Linked DNA regions of Hahella sp. HNIBRBA332. Each later gene encodes a partner of the first gene's protein in a complex. Links are inferred from orthologs where the notes say so. Each region holds a gene or a part of one and is shown in the gene's direction. Other genes may lie near its edges.

What was found. Proteins that work in one complex are often made in the same cells at the same time.
Region 2: the proteins of pnp (region 1) and rne are in contact, whole or in part, in a cryo-EM structure (PDB 9QH0), measured with the Escherichia coli proteins. The link is inferred for Hahella sp. HNIBRBA332 from one-to-one orthologs.

Annotation. Positions count from the first base shown.
Region 1 is NZ_CP132203.1:4,554,848-4,563,089, reverse strand. Bases 1,319-4,262 are described here. They hold pnp (polyribonucleotide nucleotidyltransferase), read left to right. Parts: upstream 1,319-1,706; coding sequence 1,707-3,818; downstream 3,819-4,262. Other genes in these bases: O5O45_RS20180 (alpha/beta hydrolase), read right to left, coding at 3,915-4,262; rpsO (30S ribosomal protein S15), read left to right, coding at 1,319-1,384. Outside these bases: 30S ribosome-binding factor RbfA, read left to right, coding at 1-103; tRNA pseudouridine(55) synthase TruB, read left to right, coding at 118-1,053; more of rpsO, read left to right, coding at 1,115-1,318; more of O5O45_RS20180, read right to left, coding at 4,263-4,895; O5O45_RS20175 (DUF3015 domain-containing protein), read left to right, coding at 5,036-5,518; O5O45_RS20170 (Lnb N-terminal periplasmic domain-containing protein), read left to right, coding at 5,603-7,495; O5O45_RS20165 (ABC transporter ATP-binding protein), read right to left, coding at 7,549-8,242. UniProt on the Escherichia coli protein: Involved in mRNA degradation. Catalyzes the phosphorolysis of single-stranded polyribonucleotides processively in the 3'- to 5'-direction. Also involved, along with RNase II, in tRNA processing.
Region 2 is NZ_CP132203.1:1,055,418-1,061,827, reverse strand. The notes cover bases 1-3,762. They hold rne (ribonuclease E), read left to right. Parts: upstream 1-391; coding sequence 392-3,562; downstream 3,563-3,762. In the rest of the region: O5O45_RS04950 (YecA/YgfB family protein), read left to right, coding at 3,785-4,342; O5O45_RS04945 (phospholipase D-like domain-containing protein), read right to left, coding at 4,382-5,551; O5O45_RS04940 (PHP domain-containing protein), read right to left, coding at 5,562-6,410. UniProt on the Escherichia coli protein: Endoribonuclease that plays a central role in RNA processing and decay. Required for the maturation of 5S and 16S rRNAs and the majority of tRNAs. Also involved in the degradation of most mRNAs.

The DNA of each region.
Region 1 (8,242 bases):
CGATGCTTCCGTTAGTAATGCGCAACGTTTGGGAGCTTTGATTCAGAAAGCACGTGCGAAAGATAACGGCGCTACTGACACTAAAGATGATAGTCTCAACTGAGGGTAGAGTCGGCGGTGGCAAGGCGTAAGAAAGGCGTGCCTTTAGATGGCGTATTGGTTGTTGATAAACCGCAAGACTGGACTTCCAATGCGGTTTTGCAAAAGGTTAAGTATGCGCTGAATGCGCAGAAGGCGGGCCATACAGGAGCCTTGGATCCTCTTGCGACCGGAGTGCTTCCTTTGTGTTTCGGTGAAGCGACCAAGTTTAGCCAGCTGCTGTTAGATTCCGATAAAGAATACGTGACGTGCGCTTACCTTGGTCGCACTACCACCACGTCTGACGCCGAGGGCGATATCATTAGTGAGTCGTCTATTCCTGATCTGTCTATTTCCGAATTGGAAAACATCCTTGAGCAATTTCGGGGGATTCTAAAACAGGTTCCCTCCATGTACTCTGCGCTTAAGCACAAAGGAACTCCGCTTTATAAGCTTGCCAGGCAAGGCATTGAGGTCGAGCGTGAAGCGAGGGACATCGTAATTCATGAGCTTGAGCTTCTGGAGTATACGCCACCGTATTTACGTTTGCGGGTTCTTTGCAGTAAAGGGACGTATATTCGAAACCTTGTGGAGGATATTGGTCAAGTTATAGGATGTGGTGCGCATGTGGCCGAATTGCGACGCACTCGGTGCGGACCATTTGTGCTAGAGGATAGCGTCACCTTTGCGCCATTTGAGGATGAAAGTGGACGCCAGGCTGCTGCAGAGGAATATCAACGACGTTTGCTGCCTGTTGATTCATCGGTTCGGTATTTCCCTGAAATATTGTTGGATGAAGCTAATACAGGCTCGATTATCCAAGGGCAAACGGTTAAAATATCGCCTCTCTCAAGCGAGGGTAAGGTGCGTTTGTATTCTGGCGGACGTAGATTTATTGGCTTGGGAGAAGTGATGAGTGACGGAACGGTAAAGCCTGTTCGGTTACTGAATGTGAGCGCACTAAGCGCTGAATGAATGGGGCGGCTGTTAATATGCGCGGTCGTTTCCGCATTAATCGCATATTTGGAGAAAAATCATGGCATTATCTGCTACCGAAAAATCGGCTATTGTTAAGGAATATCAAGTAAAGGAAGGTGATACTGGCTCTCCTGAAGTTCAAGTTGCTCTGTTGACTGCAAATATCAACAAGCTGCAAGAGCACTTCCAGGCGAATAAGCATGACCACCATTCTCGTCGCGGGTTAATCCGTATGGTTAACCAGCGTCGTAAATTGCTTGATTACCTGAAAGGCAAAGATACCCAACGTTATGTTGGCCTGATCCAGAAACTGGGTCTGCGTCGCTAAGAAGACAAAGGTATTGCTTTAGTATCCGGGGTATCAAATATTTGATACCCCGTTACTTTTTGAGGAACCTCCGATTTATTCGATACTTGATGATTTTCAGAAGGCGCTACGCCAGATGAATTGAAGCAAGAGGGTCGGGCGCTGACGGAAATTTTCTGTACACACCTGCTCCTTAAGTGTTGGAGAAGTCTGCGATCTTGTTGAGAGATCGAATAAATCAAAGGTTCCTTTGTTGGGTATCTAAGGCTCGAATCGCTAAGTAGCAGCTGATTCCGGATTAAAATTTAAGCTTAAAAATTAAAAACACTCGTAAGGAGTCAAAGTGAACCCAGTTCGTAAAACATTTCAATACGGCAACTCAACAGTCACTCTGGAAACTGGCCGAATAGCTCGCCAGGCCACTGGAGCCGTGTTGGTGACAATGGACGATACTGTTGTTTTGGTCACCGCTGTTGCAGAGAAAGAAGCCGTTCCAGGTCGTGATTTCTTCCCTCTTTCTGTTCACTATCAAGAGAAAACCTATGCCGCTGGGCGCATTCCTGGCGGTTACTTTAAGCGTGAGGGGCGTCCATCAGAGAAAGAAACTCTGACATCCCGACTAATCGACCGCCCCATTCGCCCACTGTTTCCAGATGGCTTCATGAATGAAGTGCAAATCATCTGTACTGTTATGTCAGCAAACAAGGATGTTGATCCAGATATCGCCTCCATTATTGGCGCTGCTGCGGCATTGGAAATTTCTGGCGTTCCCTTCCAGGGCCCATTGGCGGCTGCCCGCGTTGGCTACACTGACGAAGACGGTTACCTTTTGAACCCAGGCTTTAAGGCAATTGAAAACTCCAAGTTGGACATGGTTGTCGCAGGCACCGAAGATGCGGTACTGATGGTTGAGTCAGAAGCAAAAGAGTTGACTGAAGACCAGATGCTTGGCGCAGTATTGTTCGCTCATCAGGAAATGCAGGTGGCTGTACAGGCGATTAAAGAGTTCGCTCAGGAAGCTGGTAAGCCCAAGTGGGATTGGCAGGCTCCAGAAGTTAATGCTGAACTTTTAGAAGCGCTGAAGGCCAAATTCGCTGGCTCTATCAGCGAAGCATATGGCATCCGTGTTAAAGCGGATCGTTACGCCAAATTGGGCGAGCTTCGCCAACAGGCGGAAGAAGAACTGGCTGGTGAAGAAGAAGGCAAGTTCGAAGCTGAATTGGTCAAAAAGTACTTCAGCAAGCTTGAAAAGGCTTGTGTCCGTCAGAACATTTTGAAGGGTGAGCCACGTATTGACGGCCGTGACACCAAAACTGTTCGTGATCTGAAAATTGAAGTCGGCGTATTGCCGAATACCCACGGCTCCGCTCTGTTTACTCGTGGGGAGACTCAGGCACTGGTAACGGCGACTCTGGGCACTATGCGTGATGTATTGATGGTGGATGCGCTGGAAGGCGAGAAGAAAGACTCGTTCCTGTTCCACTATAACTTCCCTCCATACTCTGTGGGCGAAGCCTCCCGAGTTGGCGGCGTTGGTCGTCGCGAGATCGGTCATGGTCGTTTGGCGCGTCGTGGCGTACAAGCGTTGATGCCGAATCTTGAGGAATTCCCCTATGCAGTGCGCTGTGTCTCTGAGATTACGGAGTCGAATGGCTCTAGCTCAATGGCCAGCGTATGTGGCAGCAGCTTGGCTCTGATGGATGCAGGTATTCCTGTGAAAGCGCCAGTTGCAGGTATTGCAATGGGCTTGGTTAAAGAAGGCGAAAGCTTTGCTGTATTGACCGATATCCTGGGCGATGAAGATCACTTGGGTGATATGGACTTTAAAGTGGCTGGTACCGAAAAGGGCGTCACAGCGCTGCAGATGGATATCAAGATCAACGGTATTACCGACGAAATCATGGAAATTGCGTTGGAGCAGGCTCTGCACGCGCGACTCCATATTCTCGGTGAGATGAATAAAGTGATTTCCGCTCCACGCGACTCTGTTGCGGATAACGCGCCTAAGATGGAAACCATCAAGATTGATCCGGATAAAATCCGTGATGTCATCGGTAAGGGCGGCGCAACCATTCGTTCTATCTGTGAAGACACCGGCGCTTCTATCGATATCGACGACAATGGCACTGTGCGTATCTACGCTGAGAGCAAATTGGCTGCGGACGAGGCAATTTATCGTATCACCGAGATCACGGCTGAAGCGGAAGTTGGTAAGCTGTACCGTGGTAAGGTTGAGCGCATTGTTGAGTTTGGCGCCTTTGTGAATATCCTGCCTGGTAAAGACGGTCTGGTGCATATTTCTCAGATCGCGCAAGAGCGTGTAGAGAACGTCACTGACTATCTGAAAGAAGGTCAGGAAGTCGTCGTTAAGGTGCTGGATATTGACGCTCGCGGTCGTATCAAACTTTCTATGAAGGAAGTGACTGAAGACGAAAAAGCGGGGATGGCTGGTTAATTCCACGCTCAAGAAAAAAGCCGCTTCATGCGGCTTTTTTTATGCCAATGACCCGTCCTGAAATAGGTGTCAACCTATTTCAGGGCGAGACACATTTTAAAGTGGAGATTGCTCGGGATTATCGAGAAAGTTCAGCAATACTTGGCGATATTCTGGAACGCTAAAGGTAGCTGTATGAGGCGTATCGGTGCTTAAGAAGTACTTGGGGTCGCCCGCGTGCTGAAATACTCTCTTCCCATGGTGATAAGGAATGACTTGATCAGAGGCGCTATGAATTAACAGCAAAGGGATGGGGGAGATATTTCTGACGTAGTCTACTGGGTCGTACTCCGCTGGAAGCATATAGGAAAAGGGATATTGAAAAGCCCAGGTCAACCATCCTGCAGCAAGTTTTTCCCGAGCTATATCTCTCAGATCGCTAAAGGGTGCGTCAGCGATGACGGCGCTGGGCTTAGCTGTATCGGGAGGAATCTGGCCCACAAAATTGATGCTGAGCACTGCGCCGATGCTTTGTCCAAGTACAAAAAAAGGCGTGTTTACATCGGAATAATACGCTCTCAACCATTCGTAACCGGCGCCTACATCGCTAAGCGCTCCTGCCATATCTGGTTTGCCGGAAGATAGGCCAAACCCCCGGTAATCCAGACAGAATACGTCATAGCCCTGCTGAGGAAGCCATAGCACGTTGCCGCAATGGGTACTGATATTTTCTGCATTCCCATGCAGGAAATAGATAACTCCTCGCAGCGGGGTTGAGGCGCGAAGCAACCATCCATGAAGCCGCTCGCCATCCGGTGTGTTGAGAAATACGTTCTCATAATGAACTTGAGCTTGATCGGGTGTGCGATAGATCTGCTTGTCCGGATAGAAAAGCAACCCGCTACAAGCGCTGAGAAATAGTAGCGCCCCTAACAATCCAAGTTTGAGAACGGCGTTCGTAAGAGTATTAAATTTATCTGATGTGACGTTCACAATTTGATCTGCCTGTATACCTGAACTAGGCTTACCTCGGGCCATGTAATGGCGCAAAGTCTGTACGCCCTGGTGAGAAATGACCAAGCGTTTCTGTTTCAGCATAGCTGTTTGATGCCTATTTCAGAAAGAGTTTGTCGCAACTCGTTTAAATGAGTTGGTTGGCGTTTGTTGCCGGGATGGGCGCTGATACTTGCACAAATGGTACGCGACGAGAATAAGCTAACGTTGAAAGAGGAATCGTTATGAGAAAAATGATGCTCGCTGTTGGGTTTTTGTCGATGACTTCCGGCGCTTTTGCCGAAGCCCCAGGGGGGCCGGATTGTGGGTGGGGCAATATGCTGTTCGCAGGGGAGAGCGGATTACCTATCCATCTTTTGGCCACTATTACTAATGGTACCTCAGGTAATAACACATTCGGCATGACCTCAGGAACCAACGGATGTTCGGCTAACGGCGTGTTGACCTACGGCGGATCCCCCTTGGTCAACCTCACGCCAATTATGGATGAGTTTTCTGAGGATGTGGCGCGAGGCCATGGAGACGCCTTAACCACTGTTGCTGTCGCTCTGGAGGTGAAGCAGGAAGACCGCGCACGTTTTAACCAGGTCATGCATGATAACTTTAATCAGCTGTTCCCAAGTGAAAATGTAACGGCGGAGCAAGTCATGCAGTCCGTCATGGATGTGATGAAGACCGACGTGAGGCTTTCCAAGTACGCCGCTTGAAGTCAGAACATGAAGCGACGCCCGGTAGTCCGGGCGTTGATTCTTTTCTCTTACCCCGTCCTAATCGAGAGCGCATGACGCCCTATGCGGTTGAAGCATTTCCTATCCGTTTTTCTTCCTGTTGCATTTCTTTTTATCAATCCCGTACTCGCTGCTCTTCCTGGGGCTGCTGCTAATGACTTAAACGACCAGCAGCCATTGCTAAAAACCTTGGCTTCATCCTCGGAATGGCTAGGATTGCTGCATTTTCGCTCTGATTCTTTAAGCCCAACAGGCTATTCAAGTTTCATTGATGATCCCGATTTTTTCCTGGCGGAAACAGGAAAGGTTGATGCAGAGGTCGAGCTTGAAGCGACCCTGCGCTCAATGACGAGCGCGGATAGAGATGTCAGAGAAAATATTTCCTGTCGCTTTCCTTTGCGTAAGAAGTGGCTTGAGGCGCAGCTTCCGAATAATTCCGTCTTGCAGGCGCCTTCATCATGCCCTGAGTATCGCCAGTGGCGAGAGGAGGTAAACGCGGCCAAAGTCTCTCTGATTTTCCCAGCGGCTTATTTAAATAGTCCGTCGTCAATGTTCGGACATACATTTCTGAGGTTTGACCCCGCTGACGTTGAAGACGACTCAGAATGGTTGTCGTGGGCGCTAAACTTTGGGGCGACTATTAATGGGGATGACAATTCCATTTTCTTTGCGTATCGAGGCCTTGCCGGCGGCTACCCTGGTCAGTTCAGCATGATGAGATATTTTGAAAAGATCAAAGAGTACAGCTACATGGAAAACCGGGATATGTGGGAGTATCGCCTGAATCTGACTCCCCAGGAAGTAGAGCGTATGCTGATGCACTTGTGGGAGCTGAAAGACGTGCGGTTCAAGTACTACTTTTTAGATGAAAACTGCGCTTTCCGTCTTCTTGAGTTGTTGGAGATCGCGCGGCCATCTGCGCCTCTGACGTCGAAGTTTCCTTTTACTGCAATACCAGCGGACACTGTGCGTGCGGTCATTGAAGGGCGTTATGTTGCGGAACGGCGCTACCGTCCCTCAGAGGCTGTGCTGCTGCAGGAGAGAATACGCCGACTGGCTGATCCTGAAAGAGAACTTGCCTACCAAGTGGCGGCGAATCCTGAGATGATGGCGTCCATGGACTTCAGTGCTTTACCGCCTTCCCGGCAAGGAGCTGTTGCGCAGACGGCGTATAGCTATACTCGCTATGAACAGAGAAAGACGCAAAGGAGTCCCGATCTGGCGCGCCGTAGCTTTAAACTGCTACAGCAGATAAGCCAACTACCTGCGGATAGCGTTGCGCCAGAAGCACCAGAGCCTCCCGAGACTGGACATGGCAGCACTATGGTGGCCATTGGAGGGGGCAGTCGTGATGGCGATAGCTTTACTCAGCTTCAATTTCGATACAGTTATCATGATCTGCAGGATCGCCAGGAAGGTTATCCCCGAGGCGCTCAAATAATCGCGGGCGACGCCCAGTTACGTTATTTCGAGAATGACGGCTGGGAGCTGCATCGCTTCGACATCATTAATATTATCTCTCAGTCCCCGGTGAATAAGTTTCTGCGTCCATTGTCATGGAAGGTGCAGGCGGGCTTTGAGCGTGTATGGAGCGATGTTGGCAGTGACAAGGCTTATCAACTAAATGGTGGCGCTGGACGCAGTTATGACGTAACAGAAGGGCTGGGTTTGTTTGGTTTTTTGACGGCGCGTCTGGAGCATGACCCGGATTTTAAAACCTGGATCACCCCGGCGGCAGGATTAAGCGCGGGCTATCTATTAAATTTGCCTTGGGGCTTTCAGTCCATCAAAGTGGAAGGCGAGTACTTTAGCAGTGATGAAATACGCTATCGCGGAGTGGTGGAGCAAAACTTCGACTTGGCGCAAAACCATGCTTTCAGGGCCCACCTGTCCCAGGAATGGAATCGCAGTGACGGTAGATGGGAGGCTGGAATAGTCTACAGGTATTACTTTTAAGGAAAGGCGGCGCTCAGGGTAGCCTGCGCCGCCGTATAGAAGGGCGGTAATGTTTAGCCGCCGAGATAAGCTTTGCGGACGTCCTCGTTCACCAACAGATTGGCGCCAGTATCCTGAAGGACGACTTTGCCGTTTTCCAGTACATAACCCCGATCCGCCAGACGCAGCGCCTGATTAGCGTTCTGCTCCACCAGAAAGATGGTCATGCCTTCTTCTCTGAGCTTGCCGATGATCTCAAATATCTGGTTGATGATAATCGGGGCCAGACCCAGCGATGGCTCGTCCAGGAACAGCATTTTAGGATGGCTCATGAGGGCGCGCCCGATCGCCAGCATTTGCTGTTCACCGCCAGACATTGTGCCTGCACGTTGGCTGTGACGTTCGCGTAAGCGTGGGAACAGGTCGTAGACATATTCCAGCGTGCGCACAAAGTCGCTCTTGTCAGAAAAGAAGGCGCCCATCTGCAGGTTTTCGACCACTGTGAGCCCAGAGAAAACACGACGCCCTTCCGGCACGATAGCGATACCGCTACGCATGATTTCGGATGTGGGTGTTTCGGTGATGTCTTTGCCCATGAAGGTGATGCGGCCATCGCTGGCTCTCGGGTCGCCGCAGACCGTCATCAACAGCGTGGTCTTACCTGCGCCGTTGGCGCCAATCAATGAGACGATCTCACCTTGATTGACTTCCAGACTGATGCCGTGCAGAGCTTCGATCTTGCCGTAGTGGGTGTAAACATTCTCGAGT
Region 2 (6,410 bases), 3.5 Mb from region 1 along the record:
ACATCAGGCGCGAAGAGATTATACAGAGTTGAACACGGGTTATAAACCGAGCGTTGACTCCAAGCCTATATGCTGTAATCAGACTGGCAACCGATAAAACGGCGCCGAGAGACGCATATCCAGGCGGAACGAATTCCCGCGGTAGGGGCAATTACCTTCCCGCCCACCCTCTGATTATAAAAGAGGGTGGAAAACTAGTGACGACACGGCGCACGCATAGATAATGTACGGCTCGCACAATAGAGGCACAATCTGTAACTCTATGGTTGACCCGGATGATCCCATCCCATGGTCCACCAGCACATCTCCGCTGTGGCCTCACGCATCACCGTTCCGACTTGCTTAAGCGGTTTTTGGCGCCCACAGAACACTGAGTGGGACAAAAACATAAATGAAGCGAATGTTGATCAACGCAACTCAACCAGAGGAGTTGCGTGTAGCCCTCGTTGACGGACAAAAACTGTACGACCTGGACATTGAGTCCGGCACCCGCGAGCAAAAAAAATCCAATATCTATAAAGGCAAAATTACCCGCATAGAGCCCAGCCTTGAGGCCGCCTTTGTAGACTTCGGCGCAGAGCGCCACGGCTTCCTGCCCCTAAAAGAAATTTCCCGCGAATATTTCAAGAGTCAGCCGCAAAAAGGCGGCAAGATGAACATCAAGGATTTGCTGCAGGAAGGTCAGGAAATCATTATCCAGGTGGATAAAGAAGAGCGCGGCAATAAAGGCGCAGCTCTCACGACATTCATCAGTCTGGCTGGCCGCTACTTGGTGCTAATGCCAAACAACCCCCGCGCGGGCGGCATTTCTCGTCGTATTGAAGGCGATGATCGCGACCAATTGAAAGACGCCATGTCAGGCCTGACAGTCCCCAAAGACATGGGACTGATTATCCGCACTGCGGGCGTTGGCCGCTCCTCCAAAGAGCTGCAAAGAGACTTGGACTACCTGCTGCAATTCTGGGACTCCATCCGTCACGCATCAGATAGCAAACCAGCCCCCTTCCTGATCTATCAGGAGAGTAACGTAGTCATCCGCGCCACCCGCGACTACTTGCGCCAGGATATTGGCGAAGTTCTGATCGACCACCCTCAGGTGCATCAGGACGCGCTCAACTTTGTAAAAGCGGTGATGCCAAACTTCGAAAACCGTATCAAGCTGTACCAAGATGATATCCCTCTGTTCAATCGCTACCAGATTGAAAGCCAGATCGAAACCGCGTTCCAGAGAGAGGTAAAACTCCCGTCCGGCGGCTCTATTGTTATAGATCCTACCGAAGCCCTGGTTTCTATCGACATCAACTCTGCTCGCGCCACCAAAGGGGGCGACATTGAAGAGACCGCACTGCAAACCAACCTGGAAGCAGCAGACGAAATCGCACGCCAACTGCGTCTGCGCGATATTGGCGGTCTGATCGTTATCGACTTTATCGACATGACGCCCAACAAGAACCAGCGTGAGGTGGAGAATCGCCTGAAAGAGGCGCTGGAATTGGACCGCGCCCGCGTGCAAATCGGCAAAATTTCCCGCTTCGGCTTATTGGAAATGTCACGCCAACGCCTGCGTCCATCATTAGGCGAAACCCGTAACGAAATGTGCCCCCGCTGTAAAGGCCAGGGCTCTATTCGCGGAGTAGAGTCTCTTGCTCTTTCCGTCATGCGACTGATCGAAGAGGAAGCGTTTAAAGAGCGTACAGCGGAAGTCCGCGCAATCTGCCCAATCAGCGTCGCCACATACCTGCTGAACGAAAAACGTGAGAATTTAGCCAAAACGCAAAAGCGTCATGGCGTGAAAGTGATTGTAGTCCCGAACTCGCATATGGACACCCCTCACTTCGAAGTTCAGCGCATCCGGGACGACAACGCCAATGTTAGCGAGATCAGCTACAACGTGAAGCCTGAGATGGAAGAGAAAAATCCGGTTGAAAGCCTGCTGCACAAAGAAGTTGTGCGCCAGGAAGCCGCAGTAAAAACCATCGTGCCCAGCTCCACGCCTACCGCTCCAAGCGAGGAAGTCGGCCTGCTGAAACGCCTGCGCCAGAAAGTGTCAAAGATGTTCTCTGGTGAAAAGAAAGACAGCGATCTCAAGATTACTGTTACAGAGTCTCCGCAAACGTCACAAGACAAAGACGCCGGCCGCAGAAAAGTTAAAGTACGGGACCGTCAGGACGGGCAACGCGACAATCAACGTCAGGATTCCCGCCAAGCCGAATCCCGGGATGGCGGACAGGATAACCGTCGCGGCAACCGTGGTCGCAATGATGATCGTAACCAGCGCCGCAACGAACGCAATGAGCGCAACGACGGACAGAAAGATAGACGCCAACGCGACCGCGACTCCAACAAAGGCGACTCTCAGCGCGACCAAAAAGGCCGCAACGAATCACCGAAAGCGGAGTCAAGCAGCCAGGAAAAATCGGAGTTTAGCCGCCCGAGGCGCGATCGCTCCTCCGGCAAACCCGTCCCTCGCCCACAGCGCCAGGACAGACCTGAGCGCCAAGACAAACCTGAAACCCAGGAGAAAGTGACCGAGGAGACTGTAGAGCGCATCACTCCCACTGCAGCCGCCAGCGTCGCAGAAGAACCTGTGAAGGCTGAAATCGCTAAAGAGGTGTGGAACAAGTCTGTAGAAGCTATTGCTGGAGCAGAGAGCTCCGACAGCGTCCAACCGTCGCAGACCCAAGCGGAAGAGAAAAGCGCAGCGCCTGCTCAGCAATCAGAAAAGCAGCCCCATGAATCCGCTGACCAGAGTAAGGCGCCGCAAGATCGCGCGTCAGCGCAGTCAGCAAAACACTCCGATGCGGATTCACGCCAACGCAAACACGATGGCGTTGAAGCCAAGCAGGACGCAAGCGAAGGCGAGAAGGAAAAGCCTGAGCGCAGATCCCGGGCGGAGAATGATCCTCGCAACAAAGCGCGGCGCCCTAAGCGAGAGGCTACGGAGACCAAATCAGAAGAGACGCCCAAAAGCTCGCTAGAAAAACCCGTCTCACAAGCGAAAGCAAGCGCGCCTGAGGTGGACAGCCCTTCTGCGGAAAGTAAAAACAAGGAAGACAAGAAAGAGGAGCGTATGGCTAAGGCGCCCGCTGTCGAGCGACCAAAGAAAGAGGCGACCACAGAGCCCAAAGAGAAGCCAGACACAGCGCCTGCGACGGACAAAAGCGCAACCAAAACCGCGCCAGAGCCAACAGCAGAGAAGAAACTTTCCGACAAACCTACTGAGGCAGCTGCGGAAGAAGAGCCTAAGCGGGCCTTCAACGACCCTCGTGAGGTACGCAAACGCATACAGGCTCAGAAGACTCCCGCCGGCAATGGCGCGACTGGAGCAATGGCAACCCGGCAAATGGCGGCTCCCAAAGCCCCCGAAGCGGCAACCATCGAGTCCAAGACGGAAATGAAAGAGCCTGAGCAGCCTAAAAAGGCGCCAGCTCCAGCGGCCGAGAAACCTCGCGAGGAAGCAGAGTCTCCCAAGAGCGCTCCCAGCGCTCCGGAAGCGACCGTCTCCGATGTAAAGGCTGAAGACAAACCTTCATCACAGGACAGCAAGGCGTCACAAGCCTAAGCCGGCGATAACCGGCACAATGACGCGCCGACGGCGGGCCGCAACGCCAGCCGTCGGCGTCTCGCTTTTTGCTCCTGGTTCAGACCGAGACATACCGCAAACCTTATAAACGGGACGATCATGTCGGTGCAAAACGCGGATATTAATACTTCACATTTTTGCTGTAGCATCCACTATCGGCATAAATTAGACTGATTCAAAGCGTCCTCTAAGGAACCCGTCATGCAATCCGAAGCTTTTCCCTTTACCTCCCAGGAAATCGACCATCTTGAGTCATTGTTGTTCGACAACGACCAAGAAGAAGAAAACCTGGATCTATTTGGGATTCACGGTCTCTTGAGCGCCTTTGCCGTTGGTCCGGCGGATGCGGACGTCAACGAGTGGCTACGCCTTATTCTGGACGACTCCTGCCAACTGGAGAGCCAAGAACTTGAGGCAATCAAACAAGCCATTCTGAAGCTGTTCAAACATATCGAACAGCAACTTCACAGCGAAGAAAACGTCTCCGTACCAGAAGAAATTTTTGACGATGAAGACGCACTGGCTAACTGGTCTGCAGGATTCATTGAAGGCTTCTTGAGCAATGAAAAGCAGTGGTTTGAAGGCTACGACGAAGCTGCGGTGGCGTCACTCTTGCTACCCATGATGGCGCACTCTGAACTCTTTGAGGATGAAGACTTCGAGGACATAAAACACAATGACAAGCTGATGGCGGAGATGGCGGACCAGATTCCTGAGAATCTAACCGATCTATACCTGCTTTATCACGCTAAGCAGTAGGCTTTTTTAGGCGGCCCTCACACCTTGTCGAGGGTCGCGCTACCTCAGAAACCGAATCAACAGCTCGTCTAACTTCCCCATCAAATAGACCATCAGCCGACCATACCAACCCATTCTATTCAAAGAGTCCAAGGTTACCGCCCTGCTCTTCTTACGACACTGTTCGAAAAAGCCAGCCACTTGGGTGGCGAACTCCGCATTCCACACTTCCTGATTCGCTTCCAGGTTCCAGCGATATGTCCAATGATCGAGATTGAATGAACCAACTGAACACCAGTCGTCGCATATATATACTTTGGCGTGAATAAACGTCGGCTGGTATTCATACAATGCCACTCCCGCTCGCAGTAAAGAGCGATAATGACGCCGCGCGGCATAAGTCACTCCCGGGTGGTCACTGGTCAATCCCGGAACGATAATCTGTACTTTAACCCCTTTTCGAGCCGCCCAACGTAAAGCGCGCCTGACCCGCCAAGATGTAACGAAATAAGGAGTGATAATCTGCAGGCTGCCGTGGGAGCGCTTAATGCGGCGCAGTAACTCACGCACAATATCCTGTTTACGCCACCCCCAACCAAAAGCGGCGCGCCCAGTCATCTCGCCCCCTTTCGCCGCCGTACGCCCCAAAGGCAGTATGGTCTCGCTGCTTTCACGCCAGACTTCCCGAAACCCCCTATCCCAGTCCGTCAACACTGGTCCGGAGATAGTCACCGCCACATCCAGCCAGGCCGCCCCCGCCTCGTCGCCAATCGACTCGTATGCCATTTCTGGGACAGGTTCGCCGGGATCTGGAGTCTGCGGAAAAAAGTCATCCGTAATCCCAAAACCACCGACCAACGCCACCTCGCCGTCCACTAACACCAGTTTGCGATGATCTCTGTTGAAGTTTCGAGTCCAACGTCGATAATTTATGGGATTGTATGCAGCGACATGGATATTCGCCGGCAAGGCATGAGATAAAAAGAGGTCCCGTAGCACGGGGCGGGAGCCAAAATCATCCAGCAGTAAAAATACCTGTACCCCACGATTCGACGCCTCTTCCAATAAGGCATACACCCACTGAAAGGCCCGCCCTCTCTCCACCAAATACATTTCAATAAATATATAGTGACGGGCGGAGGAAAGCGCCTGATGTAGCGCTTGCAAAATTTCCATGTGTCCAATGTAGAAACTAAAAGCGTTGTCTCCGACAACCTTGCATCTATCCATGAGTGTTCATTTATTGTCGCGCGAGCAAGATGTCAATGAGACTGGGTAAAGATGGCGCCATTTTGGGAAATCTACCCAATTGACGCCAAGGCATCATAGCGCCGTGATAGTCGCTACCGGCGGATTGCGCCAACCCAAGCTTTCCGGCCTCCTGCTGAATCCAGCCGAACTCGCCAGAGTTGATGTCGGGCACCGACACCTCCACCGCATCTCCGCCACAGGCTTTAATTTCCCCCATTAAACGCCGCAGTTTCGTAGCCGTCATTTTGTATTTGAAAGGGTGCGCCAAGGAGCTATATCCCTTGCTACGTTTCACCGCAGAGAGAACTTCTTCAAGATCCGGCCAATACAACTTCACATCGCCAATCTTCCCTGCGCCCAGGTACTTCTTGAAAGCCACATCAATTGATTCAACCGCTTCCATTTCCACTAACGCCTGGGCAAAGTGCGGGCGAGCCGGCACGCCGCTCTCCGCATAGGCTTCCGCTCGAGCGTATAAATCGGCGATCTTCAGCTTTCTCTCCAATTTTTCGGCGATCACTCTGGCGCGATCCAAACGTCGCGTTTTCTGCTTCTCCAACAGCACTGCAACGTCACCGCCCTCCAGATCAAAATCAAACGCCAGCATATGCAGCGTCATTCCTTGCCATAGGCATGAGAACTCCGCACCGGCAATCAGCCTGATCCCTTGCGCCTTATCCAATGACGCATCCATCAAAGAACGCATCCCTTCCACGGTATCGTGATCCGTGATAGCTAAAGTTGTCAGTCCCCGGCTGACGGCCAGCTCCAACAGCTCTGCAGGACTTCGGGAGCCATCCGAAGCGGTGGTGTGACAGTGAAGATCGAAGTCATGATT